DNA from 3 places in the Jejuibacter sp. L23 genome. Region 1 is predicted to be linked to each of the others. Evidence: predicted binding sites of a transcription regulator. Region 1 holds the regulator's gene; each other region holds the start of a gene.

Region 1 (5,779 bases):
ACGCAGACCGTCGCTTTTCAGCGTGGTGGACTCCAGCGGTTCAAAGCGGCGCACCACATTGCCCTGAAAGCGGTTAATATCGCTGGACTGAACAAAATCATGCTTATCAACTTCTTCCACCTCTCCGTGGCGGAATCGAACAACGGAATAGCGTCGCAGCCGGTACTGACCATCGGCGTGAGCCGTGGCAGGCAGCGTGGCGAATGTGGGTGCCAGTTGGGCGACGGAAACCTGACTCAGGCAGGTGAGATGCAGGACGGACTCATGCTTATGTAACATTCTTACTTCCCTCTTTATAAGAATCATGACGGGTGAATAAAAAATGCCCTTAATCAAGGTAGTCATCCGCCTGATTCCGGTCAAAGAGCAAGCAGTAAATAATGCTATCAAAATCACAATATGCGATATATCGCCAGGAATCAGATCTTATTTACAGAAATATATATGATAAAAATGCATTTCATCATGCAATAACACTTCTCTATTAAGGTGCGTAATCCTCCGCCTTAACACCTGACTGCCGCGCCGTATCACACTCCAGGTGACGACGGCGTTCAGGATATCGGCGTTTTAGCGGGTTCATGATAAAATTGGGCAAGATTCCGAGATAACGAGGCAGACTGATGGATATGACGACACCGCAAGATGTGCTGGCGCGTGCAGAGAAACTGTGCCAGCAGCGCAACGTGCGCCTGACGCCTCAGCGCCTTGAAGTACTGCGTCTGATGACGCTGCAGGATAGCTCCATTAGCGCCTACGATCTGCTCGATCTGCTGAAGGCCAGCGAACCCCAGGCCAAGCCCCCTACCGTATACCGGGCGCTGGATTTTCTTCTGGAGCAGGGGTTTGTACACAAAGTTGAGTCCACTAACAGCTATGTGCTGTGCCATCACTTTGATGAGCCTATGCACACTTCCGCCATGTTTATCTGCGATCGCTGCGGTTCGGTGAAAGAGGAGAGTGCGGAAGGTGTGGAGGAGATAATGCACAAGCTGGCGGCCGGTAACGGCTTTGCTCTACACCACAATGTGATCGAAGCACACGGTCTGTGCGCGCCCTGCGCCGAAGTGGAAGCCTGCCGCAACCGCGAAATCTGCCAGCACGATCACAGCGTCGCCGTGAAAAAACGCGGGCGCTAAACCGCGCCCACGCCCTGCTACCAGCGGTAATCGTTACGCTTTTCCCACTGGGTCACCTCTTTTTCTGCCTGGGCTCTGGCGTAGCCATAGCGTTGCTGAAGCCTGCCAATCAGCCGCTCATGACGGCCGCTGGCAATGGCGCCGTCATCGTCGGTCATCCTGCCCCAGGCTTCGCGGACTCTACCCACCAGACGGCGGCAGCCGCCTTCGATTTCGTCTCTGAGCATTGCGTACCTCCGCGCCGGATTTAGCCTCACTCACCCATAAAGTATAGCCTTGCAGGCTCACTGGTGGCCCGGCACCTTAAACCAGGTATCGTTACGCCAGTGACGGCGCCAGATCCAGCCCAGGGAGAGGCCACGCAGCCCCAGGAATACCGTCAGAGCCAGCCACAAGCCATGGTTGCCCAGCCAGGGCAGCGTCAGTAGCGTCAGTCCGAATCCCAGCGCGGCAACCGCCATGCTGTTACGCATTTCCGCGCCGCGGGTGGCCCCCACAAACATGCCATCCAGCAGATAACACCAGACGCCAACCAGCGGCAGCACCGCCTGCCACAGCAGATAGCGATCCGCCTGAGCCTGAAGTTCGGGGATTGAGGTTAACAGGGCCACGATCTGCGCCCCCGCCAGGGCGTAGATCGCAGCGAAGCAGAGCGCCACCAGACCCGCCTGGCGGCAGGCTGCTCGCCATACGCTCAACAGCTGGCCGGTACTGCGCGCGCCAAAGGCCTGGCCGGAGTGGGCCTCTACCGCATAAGCAAAACCATCCAGCGCATAGGCGGTGAAGGTCAGCATGGTCATCAATACCGCGTTAATCGCCACGATTTCGCTACCGAGGCGCGCACCGCAAATGGTAATACCGGCAAAACAGAGCTGAAGCAGCAGGGAACGCAGCATAATGTCGCGGTTCAAAGCCAGCAGGCGGCGAATATTGCCGCGCCAGGCCTGCTTCAGCATATCCATCGAGATGCCACGTAGCCGCAGTACCCGCCACACCATCACCAGCCCGATAAGCAGCGTCGCATATTCGGCAATGACCGTCGCCAGCGCCGCCCCCTGCACGTTCATATGCAGGCCTACCACAAACCAGAGATCCAGCGAAATATTCAGCAGGTTACCCACCACCAGCAGAATAACCGGCGCACGGGCGTACTGGACACCCAGCAGCCAACCCAGCAGTACCAGATTGGCGAGCGTTGCCGGAGCGCTCAGCCAGCGAATGGCCAGGAAGCGCTGCGCCTGATACAGAACCTGCTCGCTGCCGCCGACAATGTACAAAGCCAAATCAATCAGCGGAGTACGTAACGCCACGATCAGCACACCGGCAATCAACGCCAGCATCAGCGGCTGAACCAGCGCTCTGGCCAGCGCCGGCGCATTTTTCGCGCCCCATGCCTGAGCCGCAAAGCCGGTGGTGCTCATCCGCAGGAACAGCAGCAACATAAACAAAAAGCTGGTCGTCGTAGCGCCAACGGCAACGCCGCCCAGATAATCCGGCGAGTCGAGATGACCAATGACCGCAGTATCCACCAGCCCCAGCAGCGGTACCGTCACGTTAGAGAAAATCATCGGCAGCGCCAGCCGCCATAATGCTTTATCGGTTTTTTGGAAAAGGGGCATGGCCATTATCCGGTTATGCAGTCAGGAGAGTTAAAGCAGAGACGCGCCCGGGAACGGACGCGTCAGCAGGGGGATGCGTTTATAAATTCAGAGCCATTCGCCGTTGCGGATCACCCCGACGGCCAGCCCTTCAATAGTAAAATTCTGTTCGCGCAGATCGACCACAATAGGTTCAAACTCGCTGTTTTCCGGCAGCAGTTGTACCGTGTTGCCCTGCTTCTTCAGGCGTTTAACCGTGACTTCATCTTCAATGCGAGCCACGATGACCTGACCGTTGCGCGCCTCCTGAGTCTTATGTACCGCCAGCAGGTCACCATCCATAATGCCGATATCTTTCATCGACATACCGCTCACTCGCAGCAGGAAGTCCGCACTCGGTTTAAACAGGGAAGGGTCGACCTGATAGTGGCCTTCAATATGCTGCTGGGCCAGCAGCGGCTCACCCGCGGCAACGCGCCCAACCAGCGGCAGCCCCTCTTCTTCTTCATGCAGCAGTCGGATACCGCGTGAAGCGCCAGAGACGATTTCGAGAACCCCTTTGCGCGCCAGAGCCTTCAGGTGTTCTTCTGCGGCATTAGGCGAACGGAAGCCCAGTCGCTGCGCGATTTCCGCACGGGTGGGCGGCATTCCCGTCTGGCTGATATGCTCCCTGATGAGATCAAAAACCTCTTGTTGCCTGGCCGTTAACGCTTTCATTCCGCCCCCTGGGTGTATATACAGTTATGCTGTGAGTATATACAGCAGAAGGCGATTTTGGAACCACAACGTGGTAAAAAGTCAGCGTTTTATCCGTTTCCTGAAGCTTTACCGCAAATGCGACCAGAGTAGCGTGACCCAGGTGAAAAGCGCGACGATAATCGCTAACAGCACGGCGGCGGAGCCCATATCTTTCGCGCGACCGGAAAGTTCGTGATACTCGCTGCCGATCCGGTCAACAACGGCTTCGATGGCGCTATTCAGAATTTCGACGATCGTGACCAGCATGACGGAGCCAATCAGCAGCACGCGCGTCATGGCGTCAACATCCAGCCAGCAGGCCACTATAATGGCAATAACCGCGGCGACCCCTTCCTGGCGGAAGGCCGCTTCGTTACGCCACGCCGCGCTCAGACCTTTCCAGGAATAGCCGGCAGCTTTGATGATACGGGTAAAACCAGTGGTATTATTCGCCATGTAATGGAAACCTTTTCAAAAAACACACTCTAAATAGTTCAGTTGCATCAAAGCGGCAAGGGCGCGCCCGAGCCGATTAACGAAGCCAGACCGAATGCAGCAGGCAGTATGACGAAAATCAGCGTCAACGCCAGCGCGCTTCGATTAATAGTGGTGCCGCAGAATTTCCGTGCCGTTTCTGGTATTCTGACGGCGCATTTGCATGATTAACCAGAGGCTTTACATCATTTATGTCAGGCTGGTCCCGATTTTTATACAAGCTCCTTAATTTACCATTAAGTATTCTGGTAAAGAGCAAGTCAATTCCGGCGGATCCCTGCGCCGAACTTGGCCTGGATACTTCGCGTCCGATTATGTACGTTCTGCCCTATAACTCGAAGGCAGACTTGTTGACGCTGCGTGCGCGCTGTCTGGCCCACGATCTGCCGGACCCCATGGAGCCGCTGGAAGTGGACGGCGTCGTCCTGCCGCGCTATGTGTTCGCGCACGACGGTCCCCGCGTCTTCACCTATTACACGCCTAAACAAGAGTCCATCAAACTATTCCATAACTATCTGGATCTACACCGCAGTAATCCGAATCTTGACGTTCAGATGGTGCCCGTCTCTGTGATGTTCGGCCGTGCGCCGGGCAAAGAGAAAGGGGAAGCCAACCCGCCGCTGCGCAATCTGAACGGTATTCAAAAATTCTTCGCCGTGATCTGGCTGGGCCGCGACAGCTTTGTGCGCTTCTCGCCACCGGTTTCTCTGCGCCGTATGGCTACCGAACATGGTACGGACAAGCGTATCGCCCAGAAGCTGCTGCGTATCGCCAGAATGCACTTCTCGCGTCTGCGTCTGGCGGCCGTAGGGCCACGTCTGCCGGCCCGTCAGGATCTGTTTAATAAGCTGCTGTCCTCCAAGGCCATTGCCCGGGCGGTAGAAGACGAAGCGCGTACCAAAAAGATCTCCCATGAAAAGGCCCAACAGAACGCCGTAGCCCTGATGGAAGAGATAGCGGCTAACTTCTCTTACGAAGCTATCCGCGTAACCGATCGCGTACTGGGTTTTACCTGGAACCGGCTCTATCAGGGCATCAACGTCCATAACGCCGAGCGCATTCGTCAACTGGCCCACGAGGGCCACGAACTGGTCTATGTCCCCTGCCACCGCAGCCATATGGACTATCTGCTGCTCTCTTACGTGCTCTACCACCAGGGGCTGGTACCACCGCATATCGCTGCCGGTATCAACCTTAACTTCTGGCCAGCGGGCCCGATTTTCCGCCGCCTGGGCGCATTCTTCATCCGCCGTACCTTCCGGGGCAATAAGCTCTATTCCACCGTATTCCGCGAATATCTGGGTGAGTTGTTCAGCCGCGGTTACTCGGTAGAGTACTTTGTGGAAGGCGGACGTTCGCGTACCGGACGGCTGCTGGATCCGAAAACCGGTACCCTGTCGATGACCATTCAGGCGATGCTGCGCGGCGGTACCCGCCCCATCACGCTGGTTCCCATCTACATTGGCTACGAACATGTCATGGAAGTGGGCACCTATGCGAAAGAGCTGCGCGGTGCCACCAAAGAGAAAGAGAGCTTCACTCAGATGGTACGCGGCTTAAGCAAGTTGCGTAATCTGGGTCAGGGTTACGTTAACTTCGGCGAGCCGATTCCGCTGAACAACTGGCTGAACCAGAACGTGCCGGAATGGCGTGACGATATCGATCCCATCGAAGCGGTACGCCCAGCCTGGCTGACGCCGTCAGTCAACGCTATCGCCGCAGATCTGATGGTGCGCATTAACAACGCCGGCGCGGCAAACGCCATGAATCTGTGCTGTACCGCGCTACTGGCGTCACGTCAGCGCTCTC
Region 2 (5,779 bases), 1.6 Mb from region 1:
CGCAAACGTCACTTTAATGCGGAACATCAACATACTCGCAAGAAGTCTATCGATCTGGAATTTCTGGTCTGGCAGCGTCTGGCCGGTCTGGCCCAGCGCAGGGGATGCACGCTTTCCGAAACCGTTGTTCAGTTAATTGAAGATGCGGAGCGTAAAGAGAAATATGCGAATCAGATGTCGAGCCTGAAACAGGATCTTCAGGCGCTGCTGGGGAAAGAGTCGTAATACTGACTGCCGGTTAAACGTTGACGCTGTTTTCGATGAGTGACAGACAATAAAAAACCCCGCCAGAGCGGGGTTTTTTTTCGAAGCGATGTAACTTAAGCCTGCGGCTGAGATACAACGTCTTTGACGCCTTTCACTTCGATTTCTACGCGACGATCCGGGGCCAGGCAGTCGATCAGCGCTGCGCGACGCTTAACGTTGTCGCAGGTGTTGCCGGTAACCGGGTTAGATTCGCCCATACCCTGTGCAGAGATCTTGTTGGACGGGATACCTTTAGAGATCAGGTAGTCAACAACAGACTGTGCACGACGCTCGGACAGCTTCTGGTTGTAAGCGTCAGAACCGATGCGGTCGGTGAAGCCCAGAACAACGACGTTACCGTCTTTCGGGTCCAGGTTAGCCAGCTGGGTGTACAGCTGATCCAGCGCCTGCTGACCTTCCGGCTTCAGAGAAGCTTTGTTGAAGTTGAACAGAACGTCAGACTTCAGGGTGAAGCGCTTGGTCTGTACCTGCGGAGCCGGTGCCGGTGCTACAACCGGAGCAGCCTCTTCCTGCTGACCGAAGCGATAGGAAACGCCCAGGCTCAGCATACCGTTGTCCGGACGGGTACCCACAGTGTGAGCGTCGCCGATGTTGTTGATCCACTGGTATTCCAGACGGGTAGCGATATCGCGGGTAACAGCCCACTCGAAACCAGCTGCGTATACCGGGGAAACACCGGTGTCGTGGTCTTTCAGACGCTCACCAGCGGCGTTTTTCGCAGTAGAGTCTGCGCGCCATACCATACCACCCAGACGGGTATAGATATCCAGATCATCCAGGATCGGGTAGCTCAGTTTAGCGGTCAGCTGAATACCCTGGGCCTTGAAAGCACCGCTTTCCGGCTTGCCAGTGTATTCCATACGACCCAGCCAGTCGTAACCCATTTCGAAAGCAACGTACGGGTTAACCTGGTAGCCACCGAATGCACCTGCACCCAGCTGGCTGTCGTGGGTAGAGCCACTACCGATGCCAGAGTCATAACCATTACCGTAGAAACCAGTATCGTGGTACTGAGACCAGCCCAGTTTCGCACCAGCATACCAGGTGTTATCTTTCGGTGCGGCCTGCGCTACGGTAGCGAAGCCAGCCAGTGCCACTGCAATCGCGATAGCTGTCTTTTTCATTTTTTGCGCCTCGTTATCATCCAAAAAGGCCATAGGCTTCAATATTTTTACGAAGCCCACGGTTAAATCCTTACCCGGGTCGCTACTCAGATTGTTGCTTTACCGTTCAAAACGGTTATTGCTGAGTAACCCCGGCGTTGTAAAGTCTACAACGTAGTTGAAAAGTTACAAGTACGCAGCAGGATCTGCGAATACAAAAAACCGCCGCTTTCACATATTTTGTTACATTCTGGGTTGGGATTTGTGCCCGAACTTTTCTGATGTATTCCCTCTCAAGCCTTGGCACAGGCGGATTTTCTTCTATTCACAATGACCTGTGACGAAGCGTAAAAAATATTTTAGGACTACTCCTAAATTTACTTAATGATACAAACTGGAGTGAATCTTTAGCCCCGTCCGTGGTCTGGAGCCGGGGATAAGGGGGGTTACAGGGCGTAAAATCAGGCCGGTGGTCTGCCCTTGTGCAGCCGCAAGATTGAGCAAATTGTGCTGTTCGTTGCTCAATTCATGGGGTAGCCAACCAATAACCGCGCTGTAATTTCCTGTGCGCATCGCCTTCGCCATAGTTTCGATTGTCGTCAGCGGAGCGACCTGGTTAACCTGCATGACTTTACTGAGCGGCAGACCCGCAGACTGCAGCCACTGGCGGCTCAGTTTCTGGCATGGCGTTAACCAAAGTTGCCAGCGTGACTGCTGCCCAAGCTGCTGTAATAAAGGCAAAAGCATCAGTTCAGTCAAACCGGCACGATCTTCACTATAGACCACTTCACTGATAACGCCTGCAAAATGATCGCCATTGTGATGGAAAGCCATCTGTGGGTGAAGGGGGCTTGCCAGGTTCAGTATAGGGTCGTGAGATGCAGGAAAAGACATATTGTATCCAGCCTTATGAGTTACTGTATGAATATACAGTAATGCCTGTGCGCGCAAAGATCAACCTCAATTTAGGAAAGCGTCTCGCAGTTTTGAGCTTCTGTTACCTGCCGGGTGTAAATCATATTGCCCGGGGCGCATAAGTTGCCTATTGTCGATTGTTGTTAATGGAACCGCTAATGTGTTGGATGTACATTAGTCTTTGATTTTAAGGACAATAAAATGAAAGATTTATGTTATTCGCAGATCGACAGGACGAGGGAAATCCTGTCGCCGCTTGGTGATATTCAACATCGTGCGCTCTTTGGTGGCTACAGCCTCTACATTGGTGACACCGTATTTGCGATGGTCGCTAAGGGGAACCTTTATCTTCGGGCCTGTGAGCAGAATGAGCCCTATTTTATTCGGGAACGCCTTCCCACACTGCTGTTTTCCCGGCGGGGCCGCCAGATCTCACTGAAATACTATCTGGTTGGCGAAGCGCTGTGGCGCGAGCCCGCACAGTTGCTGGCGCTTTCCTGGCAAGCGCTGGATGGCGCCAGGAAAGAGAAAAGGCAGCGCAGACAGGTCACGCGTTTAAAGGATCTCCCTAATCTTACTTCCGGGCTGGAAAGTATGTTGTGGGTGGTGGGAATTCAGAATATCGAAGCCTTACAGATGATGGGCGCTAAAGCGAGCTGGTTAGAGCTGCGGCGTATAAATAAAGGCATTGGCGTAAAAGTTCTGCTGGCGCTGGCGGGCGCCATTTGCGGGTTACATGAGGCGGCGCTCCCATCGCAGATGCGACAGGAGCTTCAGGAGTGGGGCAGTGAACAAATCAGCTATGATGCGTTTTATTCAGGCAACTGATGCAACTGCTGCTGCAGCGTTGAAAGCTCCGGCAGTAGCGCTATCAGCAATCCTATCTGCTGAATCACCAGCGGCTCTTTAGTCCCGGGCGTAGGGTGACTTTTTTCCAGTCGGGCGGTGAGCCGCTCAAGGGCCTGTCGTAAGCGTTCCACATCGCCGGCATCCGTAAACGTGGGTCTTAATGCCGCGTCCACGTAGCAGACGGCATCATCCAACAGCGCCAGAATTTCCGGATGGGCGAGTCGCTCGCGGTGCGCGCCCAGCGTGGAAACATAACTGGTGAGCGTATGATTCAGGCATAGCAGGCGGAAGGCCATCTCCCGGATCTCCGGCGTAGCCCGGGGTTCAACCGACAGGTTTGAAACCACCGAAGCCAGCTCAGCATCCCGGTTGTGGGCATCGCGTCGGGCGATGCGGTAACCCAACTGGTTATCCCGCCCCTGATGGTACTGGGCCATAATGGCGTCCAGGTAGCGACAGTTGGCGTTAAATGCATGCTCCACCACCAGCGGCAGACGCCGGAAGCGCCAGTCCGGCCAGATAAAGCTGACCGCGGCCCAGGCGATAGCACAGCCAATGAGAGTATCGACAATCCGAGGTAGCGCCACCACAAACCCTTCACCCAGCAGGTTAAAACACAGCAGTACCAGCATGGTGATAAAGACCGTCGCGTGGGCATACTGGACGTTGCGGAAGGCAAAGAACAGCACGCCGGTAATCACGATAAGCGCGAGTTGCCCTTCCAGTGACGGCACCAGCCACAGCACAGGCAGGCCGATCGCCACCCCCAGCAGGGTACCGATAATACGCAACGCCAGGCGGCGTCGGGTGGCGTTATAGTTGGGTTGACACACAAACAGGCTGGTTAGCAGGATCCAGTAGCCGCGCTGCAGGCCGGTTACCTGAATAAAGGCATAGCCCACGCACAGTACGATCGACATTCGTACCGCGTGACGAAACAGCGCTGACTCCGGCGTCAGATGGCGACTCAGGCGTAGCCTGATATCGCTAAAGCCGCTAAGACCATCATCGGAGAGACGGTTTTCGTTAGGATCGGCGGGCATAGCCAGCGCCTGCTCTGACTCAATGGTCGCCAGTTGGGCATCGATAGCCCGTAGGTTGGCTATCAGAAAGCCAATGGCTTCCCGCTCACGACTGGCGATAGCATTATCCGGTAGCTGGTCAATGGCTGCCTCCAGGTGGGTAAACGCACGCTCGAAACGTGGATCGTGCTGGTAGGGGGTGCGTAGCAGAATCGAACGGGAAAGCTGCTGACAGGCCAGCGCCTGCATAGAGAGTAAGCGCTGGAAGCGGAACATCAGATCGCTGTGGCGAAACTTCACCCGCAGCGTCTGATATTGCACATGCGAAGAGCTGGCGCGTTCGTGAATGTCCTGAGCAACAAAATAGTAGTGCAGGGTTCGCCGGGTGCCGCGCTGGCCCCGATCGCCGCGCAGACGGGTCAACAAAGAGGCTTTGGTCTGATTCAGCGTCTGAACCAGCTCGCCGTTGGCCATCGCCAGGTTAACCAGAGGCTCCTGGCTTTCGTCTTCGATATCGGGATCGAACTGGCGTGACTTCAGTTCCAGATAGTGGGCCAGTTGCTCATAACAGCGCGCCAGATTGTCCTGCAGAGGGCGTACCGGGAAGATCAGATGCCCCACCAGGGTCAGCAGGTTGTACCAGATAGCGCCCGCCAGCAGGAGTACCGGCTGCTGGTACCAGTTATCGAACAGCGTGATCCCCAACATGGTATAGATGGCGATCAGCAGGGCGCCGAAGGCGATGGTGGCGTAGCGCTGACCCAGACAGCCCAGTAGGATAAAGCCAATGGTCGAGGTGGTCAGCCCGGCGGCGAACAGCCAGGGCCAGGGAAACAGCAGTTCCACGGAAACCGAGGCGATAAAAAAGCAGATCAAGGTAATCAGCAGGTTGCGCAGCCTGCCAGCCAGCCGGTCATCCAGATCCGCCAGAGCGGCGGCAACGACTCCCAGGGTGATGGGGATAGTCAGTTTGACTTCGTTAAGCCACCAGGGCACCAGAGTGGCGCCACTCAGGGCGATAAAAATCCGCAGGTTATAGAGCCAGGTGCTGTTCCATGTGTAGTGGCGCAGCAGGGGACTGAGTTTGGGCACGGTAACCTCGGCTTACCGAAACTGACTGCGGGCATTGGCCTCGCGCGCCGCGCGCGCGGTTTCGACAGAGACAACCCGTCGCCCCACCGGCCATAAGGCGATGGCGGCAATCTTGAAGTTAGCGATACCTACCGGAATACCGATAATGGTCAGACACTGGGCAATGCCCGCAGCAATGTGCATCAGGCACAGCCACCAGCCAAAGAACACCACCCAGAAGATATTCAGCAGCGTTCCCCCCGCATTCATCAGTGAATTCTTATTACCGGGAGAAAGGAGGTCGACGTGCACCGCTTCGTTGCCGTAAGGCAGTAATGACAGTTTGGTAATCTCCCAGCAGGAGCGGGTAAGCGGTAGCGTAAAAATCAACAGGATGCTTACCAGCGTCGCCAGCAGCCAGGAAAGCGTGGTGAAAAATCCACCCAGGACAAAATTGAGAATATTAAGAACGGTGCGCATAATCACTCTTACGTTAGCCGAATATCGGCACAATCAATAACCACGCCAATTGTAACGCGTTTTTGCCTGGAG
Region 3 (5,779 bases), 720 kb from region 1:
CCCCATCACCCTGCAGATTCTTGGGATCTGCTCGGCGCTGGCGGTAACCACCAAACTGGAGACCGCCTTCGTGATGGCGATTGCCGTGACCCTGGTCACAGCCTTCTCCAGTATGTTTATTTCGATGATCCGTAAGCAGATCCCCAGTAGCGTACGTATTATCGTGCAGATGGCGATCATCGCTTCGCTGGTTATCGTGGTGGATCAGATTCTGCGGGCCTTTGCGTATGAGATCTCCAAGCAGCTGTCGGTGTTCGTTGGCCTGATTATTACCAACTGCATCGTAATGGGCCGCGCCGAGGCTTATGCCATGAAGTCGCCGCCGCTGGCGAGCTTTATGGATGGTATCGGTAATGGCCTGGGTTACGGGGCGATTCTGCTGGTCGTCGGCTTTGTGCGTGAGCTGTTTGGCAGCGGTAAGCTGTTCGGCGTCACCGTGCTGGATACGGTACAGAACGGCGGCTGGTATCTGCCGAACGGCCTGTTCCTGCTGGCCCCCAGCGCCTTCTTCCTGATCGGTCTGCTGATCTGGGCGCTACGAACCCTGAAGCCGCAACAGCAGGAGAAGGAGTAAGTGATGGCTCACTATATTAGTCTGTTCGTACGTGCGGTGTTCGTCGAGAACATGGCGCTGGCCTTCTTCCTGGGGATGTGTACCTTCCTGGCGGTATCGAAGAAGGTCTCTACTGCCTTTGGTCTGGGCGTGGCGGTGACCGTGGTTCTGGCGATTTCGGTGCCGGTCAACAACCTGATCTATAACCTGGTGCTGCGCGACGGCGCGCTGGTGGAAGGGGTGGATCTCAGCTTCCTGAACTTCATCACCTTTATCGGCGTTATCGCAGCCCTGGTGCAGATTCTGGAGATGATCCTCGATCGCTTCTTCCCGTCGCTCTATAACGCGCTGGGGATCTTCCTGCCGTTGATTGCGGTGAACTGCGCCATCTTTGGCGGCGTCTCCTTTATGGTTCAGCGCGATTACAACTTCCCGGAATCCATCGTCTACGGCCTGGGCTCCGGCATTGGCTGGATGCTGGCTATCGTCGCGCTGGCGGGTATTCGCGAAAAGATGAAATACTCCAGCGTGCCGGCAGGGCTGCGCGGGCTTGGGATCACCTTTATTACCACCGGATTGATGGCGCTGGGCTTTATGTCATTCTCCGGTGTGCAGCTATAAGGGGCGTAACTGATGGAAATTATTCTTGGCGTAGTCATGTTTACGCTGATCGTACTGGCGCTGGCGCTGCTGATTATCTTTGCCCGCTCAAAGCTGGTGAACTCCGGCGACGTGCTGATTGAGATCAACAATGAAGCGGACAAGCAGTTCCATTCGCCGGCTGGCGGTAAGCTGCTTAACACGCTGGCCGATCAGGGGATCTTTATCTCCTCAGCCTGTGGCGGTGGGGGCTCCTGCGGTCAGTGCCGGGTCACAATCAAAGAAGGCGGTGGCGATATCCTGCCGACCGAGCTTTCGCATATCACTAAACGCGAAGCCAAAGAGGGCTGTCGTCTGGCCTGTCAGGTCGCGGTAAAACACGATATGAAGCTCGAACTGCCGGAAGAGATCTTCGGGGTGAAGAAGTGGGAGTGCGAAGTTATCTCTAACGATAACAAAGCTACCTTCATCAAAGAGCTGAAACTGAAGATCCCGGAAGGGGAAGTGGTGCCATTCCGTGCCGGAGGGTACATTCAGATCGAATGCCCGCCCCATAAAGTCGCCTATGCCGACTTCGATGTGCCGGATGAATATCGTGAAGACTGGGACAAGTTCAACCTGTTCCGCTACGTATCTGAAAGCAATGAGCAGGTGGTGCGTGCCTACTCCATGGCGAACTACCCGGAAGAGAAGGGCATTATTATGCTCAACGTGCGTATCGCCACGCCGCCGCCGCGCCTGCCTGATGTCACGCCGGGGATTATGTCTTCCTATATCTGGTCGCTGAAACCGGGCGATAAGGTGACGATTTCCGGGCCGTTTGGCGAATTCTTCGCGAAAGAGACCGAAGCCGAGATGGTCTTTATCGGCGGTGGCGCCGGTATGGCGCCAATGCGCTCCCATATCTTCGACCAGCTTAAGCGTCTGAGTAGCAAGCGTAAGATCAGCTTCTGGTACGGCGCCCGTTCGCTGCGCGAAATGTTTTATCAGGACGAGTTCGAACAGCTGGCGCGTGAAAATCCGAACTTCACCTTCCACGTTGCGCTCTCTGAGCCGCTGGAAGAGGATAACTGGACGGGTCATACTGGCTTCATCCACAATGTATTGTATGAGAACTATCTGCGCGATCATCCGGCACCGGAAGATTGTGAGTTCTATATGTGTGGACCGCCGGTAATGAACGCGGCGGTGATTAAGATGCTGAAGGATCTCGGCGTGGAGGATGAAAACATCATGCTCGACGACTTCGGCGGCTGATGGAGGCCGAAATGCTAACGGTATTTCTGGCGAGCTTCGCCATCTTCGCTCTGGTGATTCTGGGTATGTCGCTGGGCTACATCGTGAAACGCAAGTCGTTGCAGGGGAGCTGTGGCGGCATCGGTTCACTGGGCCTGGAAAAGGTGTGCGACTGTCCGGAGCCCTGTGATGCCCGTAAAGCGCGCACCGCAGCGGCGGAGCGACGGCAGAAGCTGGAGCAGGATCGGATTCTGTAACCCGATATCTGAAGGCCCGGAACATTTCCGGGCCTTGTTATTTTTTTGCCTTCTTCCTCCCTGTCACTCGATCTAATCTTCTGACTTTTTACCTCTTTTTCCCTCCATGCACTGGAGAAGGCGCATTTTTGCCACCGATAGTGGCGGGAAAGCGTTGCAGTCCGGCGTATCTTTTTCTATCCTGTATGCATATACAGTTGTGGTGGTGAACTATGCGCAAGATCATTCATGTCGATATGGACTGCTTTTTTGCGGCCGTCGAGATGCGGGATAACCCGGCGCTGCGTGATATTCCGCTGGCCATTGGCGGTAGCCGGGAGCGGCGCGGTGTTATCAGCACTGCCAACTATCCGGCGCGTAAATATGGTGTACGTAGCGCCATGCCCACCGCCATGGCGCTTAAGCTCTGCCCACACCTGACCCTGCTGCCGGGTCGTTTCGACGCTTATAAAGAGGCCTCTGCCCATATTCGGGAAATCTTTAGCCGCTATACCGCGCGCATTGAACCGCTGTCGCTGGATGAAGCCTATCTGGATGTCACCGACAGCCCGCACTGCCACGGCTCCGCCACGTTAATGGCCCGGGAAATTCGCGCCACCATCGCCCGGGAGCTGAATCTGGCCGCCTCGGCCGGTATTGCACCCATTAAGTTTCTTGCCAAAATCGCTTCCGATCTCAATAAGCCGGACGGCCAGTATGTGATTACGCCGGAATCGATGGGGGATTTTCTGGCGGACCTGAAACTTGCCAAAATTCCCGGGGTGGGAAAGGTCACGGCGGCGCGCCTGGAGGAGATGGGATTGCGCACCTGCGCCGACGTACAGCGCAGTGACCTTGCGCTATTGCTTAAGCGCTTTGGTAAATTTGGTCGGGTGCTGTGGGAGCGCAGCCACGGTATTGATCAACGCGAAGTGAATACTGACCGACTGCGTAAGTCGGTTGGCGTGGAGCGCACACTGGCTCAGGATATTCACGAATGGCACGAGTGTGTCGCGATCATTGAACGGCTCTACCCTGAACTGGAGCGGCGTCTGGCGAAGGTGAAACCCGATCTACTCATCGCTCGTCAGGGCATTAAGCTAAAATTCGACGACTTCCAGTTAACCACCCAGGAGCATGTCTGGCCGCGGCTGAATAAAGAGGATCTGCTGGCGACGGCGCGTAAAACCTGGGATGAACGGCGCGGCGGACGCGGTGTCCGGCTGGTGGGGCTGCACGTGACGCTTCTGGCTCCAGAGCTGGAGCGCCAGTTGGTGCTGGGATTATAGGGAAGACCGGCTCCCGGGGGAGCCGGTTGGTAACGACTTACTTCGCTGGAATGGACTTCAACAGTTCAGTCAGCAACTGCCAGTACAGGCCCACGCTTTCGATGTGTACCTGCTCGTCCGGCGAGTGCGGACCGGTAATGGTCGGACCGATAGAAACCATATCCATCTCCGGATAAGGTTTCTTAAACAGACCACACTCCAGACCGGCGTGGATGACCATAATGTTCGGCGTCTTGTTAAACAGACGCTGATAGGTTTCACGCACCAGCTGCATGACTGGCGACTTGTCGTCCGGCTGCCAGCCAGGATAGCTGCCTTTCGCCTCAAGTGTGGCGCCCGCCAGGACATTGAGGGAAGAGAGCATGCTCACCACATACTCTTTACCGCTGTCGATCAGCGAACGGATCAGGCAGATAATCTGAGCCTGATCGCCTTCAGTGGTCACTACGCCCACGTTCAGAGAGGTTTCCACTACGCCTTTCACCACGTCGGAGTTACGAATTACGCCGTTCGGCGTGGCGTTTAGCAGATTCAGGAAAGCGTCGCGGCTGCGAGCGTCCAGCGGTTGACTCTCTGCCTGAACCGGTTCGAGCAGCAGGGTCAGGTTTTTCTCAACCTGAGAAAGCTCATTTTGCAGCACCGCCAGATAAGCCTCAACTCGCTGTTTCAGCTCGCCCGCCTGGGTTTTACTGACTGCCAGGGTGGCAAAGGCTTCACGCGGAATGGCGTTGCGCAGCGTACCGCCGGTGAAATCGATAAGACGCAAATCCAACTGCGGCGCCTGCTCGTTCAGGAAGCGGGCCAGCAGTTTATTGGCATTGCCCAGTCCCAGATGGATTTCGGCGCCGGAGTGGCCGCCTTTCAGCCCCTTCAGGGTCAGTTTAACGGTCTCGAAACCATCGGGCAGCGCTTTGCGGGTCAGGGGCAGGGTTGAGATGGCGTCGACGCCGCCTGCGCAACCCATGTATATTTCGCCCTCTTCTTCGGAATCGGTATTGATCAAAATATCCGCCTGCAGCCAGTTGGGCTGCAGCGCAAAGGCGCCGTCCATACCCGCTTCTTCGGTCATGGTCAGCAGCACTTCCAGCGGGCCGTGCTCAACGCGATCATCCGCCAGTACCGCCAGCGCGGACGCCATACCAATACCGTTATCGGCCCCCAGCGTCGTGCCGCGTGCTTTGACCCACTCGCCGTCGATGTACGGGCGGATGGGATCTTTAGCGAAGTCATGTTCGGTATCGTTATTTTTCTGGGGAACCATATCCAGGTGCGCCTGGAGCGCGACCGGCTTGCGGTTTTCCATGCCCGGCGTCGCCGCTTTGCGGATCAGGATATTACCAGCCCGATCGCGTTCCGCGTGCAGGCCCTTCTCTTTCGCCCAGTCGAGAATATGCTGCGCCAGTTGCTCTTCGTGGTAAGAGGGGTGAGGAATGGAACAGATTTTGGCGAAAATATCCCACAGCGGCTGCGGGGAGAGTTGAGACAGTTCAGACACAATGCGTCTCCTTGACGTTGACCGGCGATAAAAGTAGTGCCAGGTCGCGGGGTTACCGGATAAAAATGTACCGCGGGCCTCATCCCGCGCGATTACCTGAGGATACCACTTTCTCTGACTTTCCGGGGGAGTGAAAGCCTAAAAACCGCGCCGTTGCGCAACTGAGGCTGGTGTTTGGTGTCTCAGGTCACTATAATTTCGCGCAACCTGATTCCATTAGAATACTTTTTGAGCCGTTATTGATAGGCCGGGATACATCACATGAGCGAAAAATACGTCGTCACCTGGGACATGTTGCAGATTCACGCCCGCAAGCTGGCCAGCCGTCTGCTGCCAGCTGAGCAGTGGACAGGCATTATCGCGGTCAGCC

The links. The regulator LexA, encoded in region 1, represses DNA repair genes until DNA is damaged. The targets are predictions, from matches to a motif close to TNCTGTATGTACATACAGNA.
Region 2: sulA (SOS-induced cell division inhibitor SulA) is a predicted target of LexA. The motif match lies at 2,286-2,305, and genes of this name have one in related genera.
Region 3: dinB (DNA polymerase IV) is a predicted target of LexA. The motif match lies at 2,826-2,845, and genes of this name have one in related genera.

What each region holds. Positions count from the first base shown of each region.
Region 1 is NZ_CP138199.1:344,152-349,930, reverse strand. It holds gene SCU88_RS01605 (2OG-Fe dioxygenase family protein) at 1-279, opposite strand, end outside; gene zur (zinc uptake transcriptional repressor Zur) at 624-1,139, shown strand; gene SCU88_RS01595 (CsbD family protein) at 1,157-1,366, opposite strand; gene dinF (MATE family efflux transporter DinF) at 1,424-2,758, opposite strand; gene lexA (transcriptional repressor LexA) at 2,846-3,454, opposite strand; gene SCU88_RS01580 (diacylglycerol kinase) at 3,563-3,931, opposite strand; gene plsB (glycerol-3-phosphate 1-O-acyltransferase PlsB) at 4,162-5,779, shown strand, end outside.
Region 2 is NZ_CP138199.1:1,949,201-1,954,979, forward strand. It holds gene matP (macrodomain Ter protein MatP) at 1-225, shown strand, start outside; gene ompA (porin OmpA) at 321-1,391, opposite strand; gene sulA (SOS-induced cell division inhibitor SulA) at 1,752-2,204, opposite strand; gene SCU88_RS08955 (TfoX/Sxy family DNA transformation protein) at 2,487-3,113, shown strand; gene yccS (YccS family putative transporter) at 3,098-5,248, opposite strand; gene SCU88_RS08965 (YccF domain-containing protein) at 5,261-5,707, opposite strand.
Region 3 is NZ_CP138199.1:1,065,737-1,071,515, forward strand. It holds gene SCU88_RS04880 (NADH:ubiquinone reductase (Na(+)-transporting) subunit D) at 1-574, shown strand, start outside; gene nqrE (NADH:ubiquinone reductase (Na(+)-transporting) subunit E) at 578-1,174, shown strand; gene nqrF (NADH:ubiquinone reductase (Na(+)-transporting) subunit F) at 1,187-2,410, shown strand; gene nqrM ((Na+)-NQR maturation NqrM) at 2,422-2,646, shown strand; gene dinB (DNA polymerase IV) at 2,859-3,914, shown strand; gene pepD (beta-Ala-His dipeptidase) at 3,952-5,409, opposite strand; gene gpt (xanthine phosphoribosyltransferase) at 5,671-5,779, shown strand, end outside.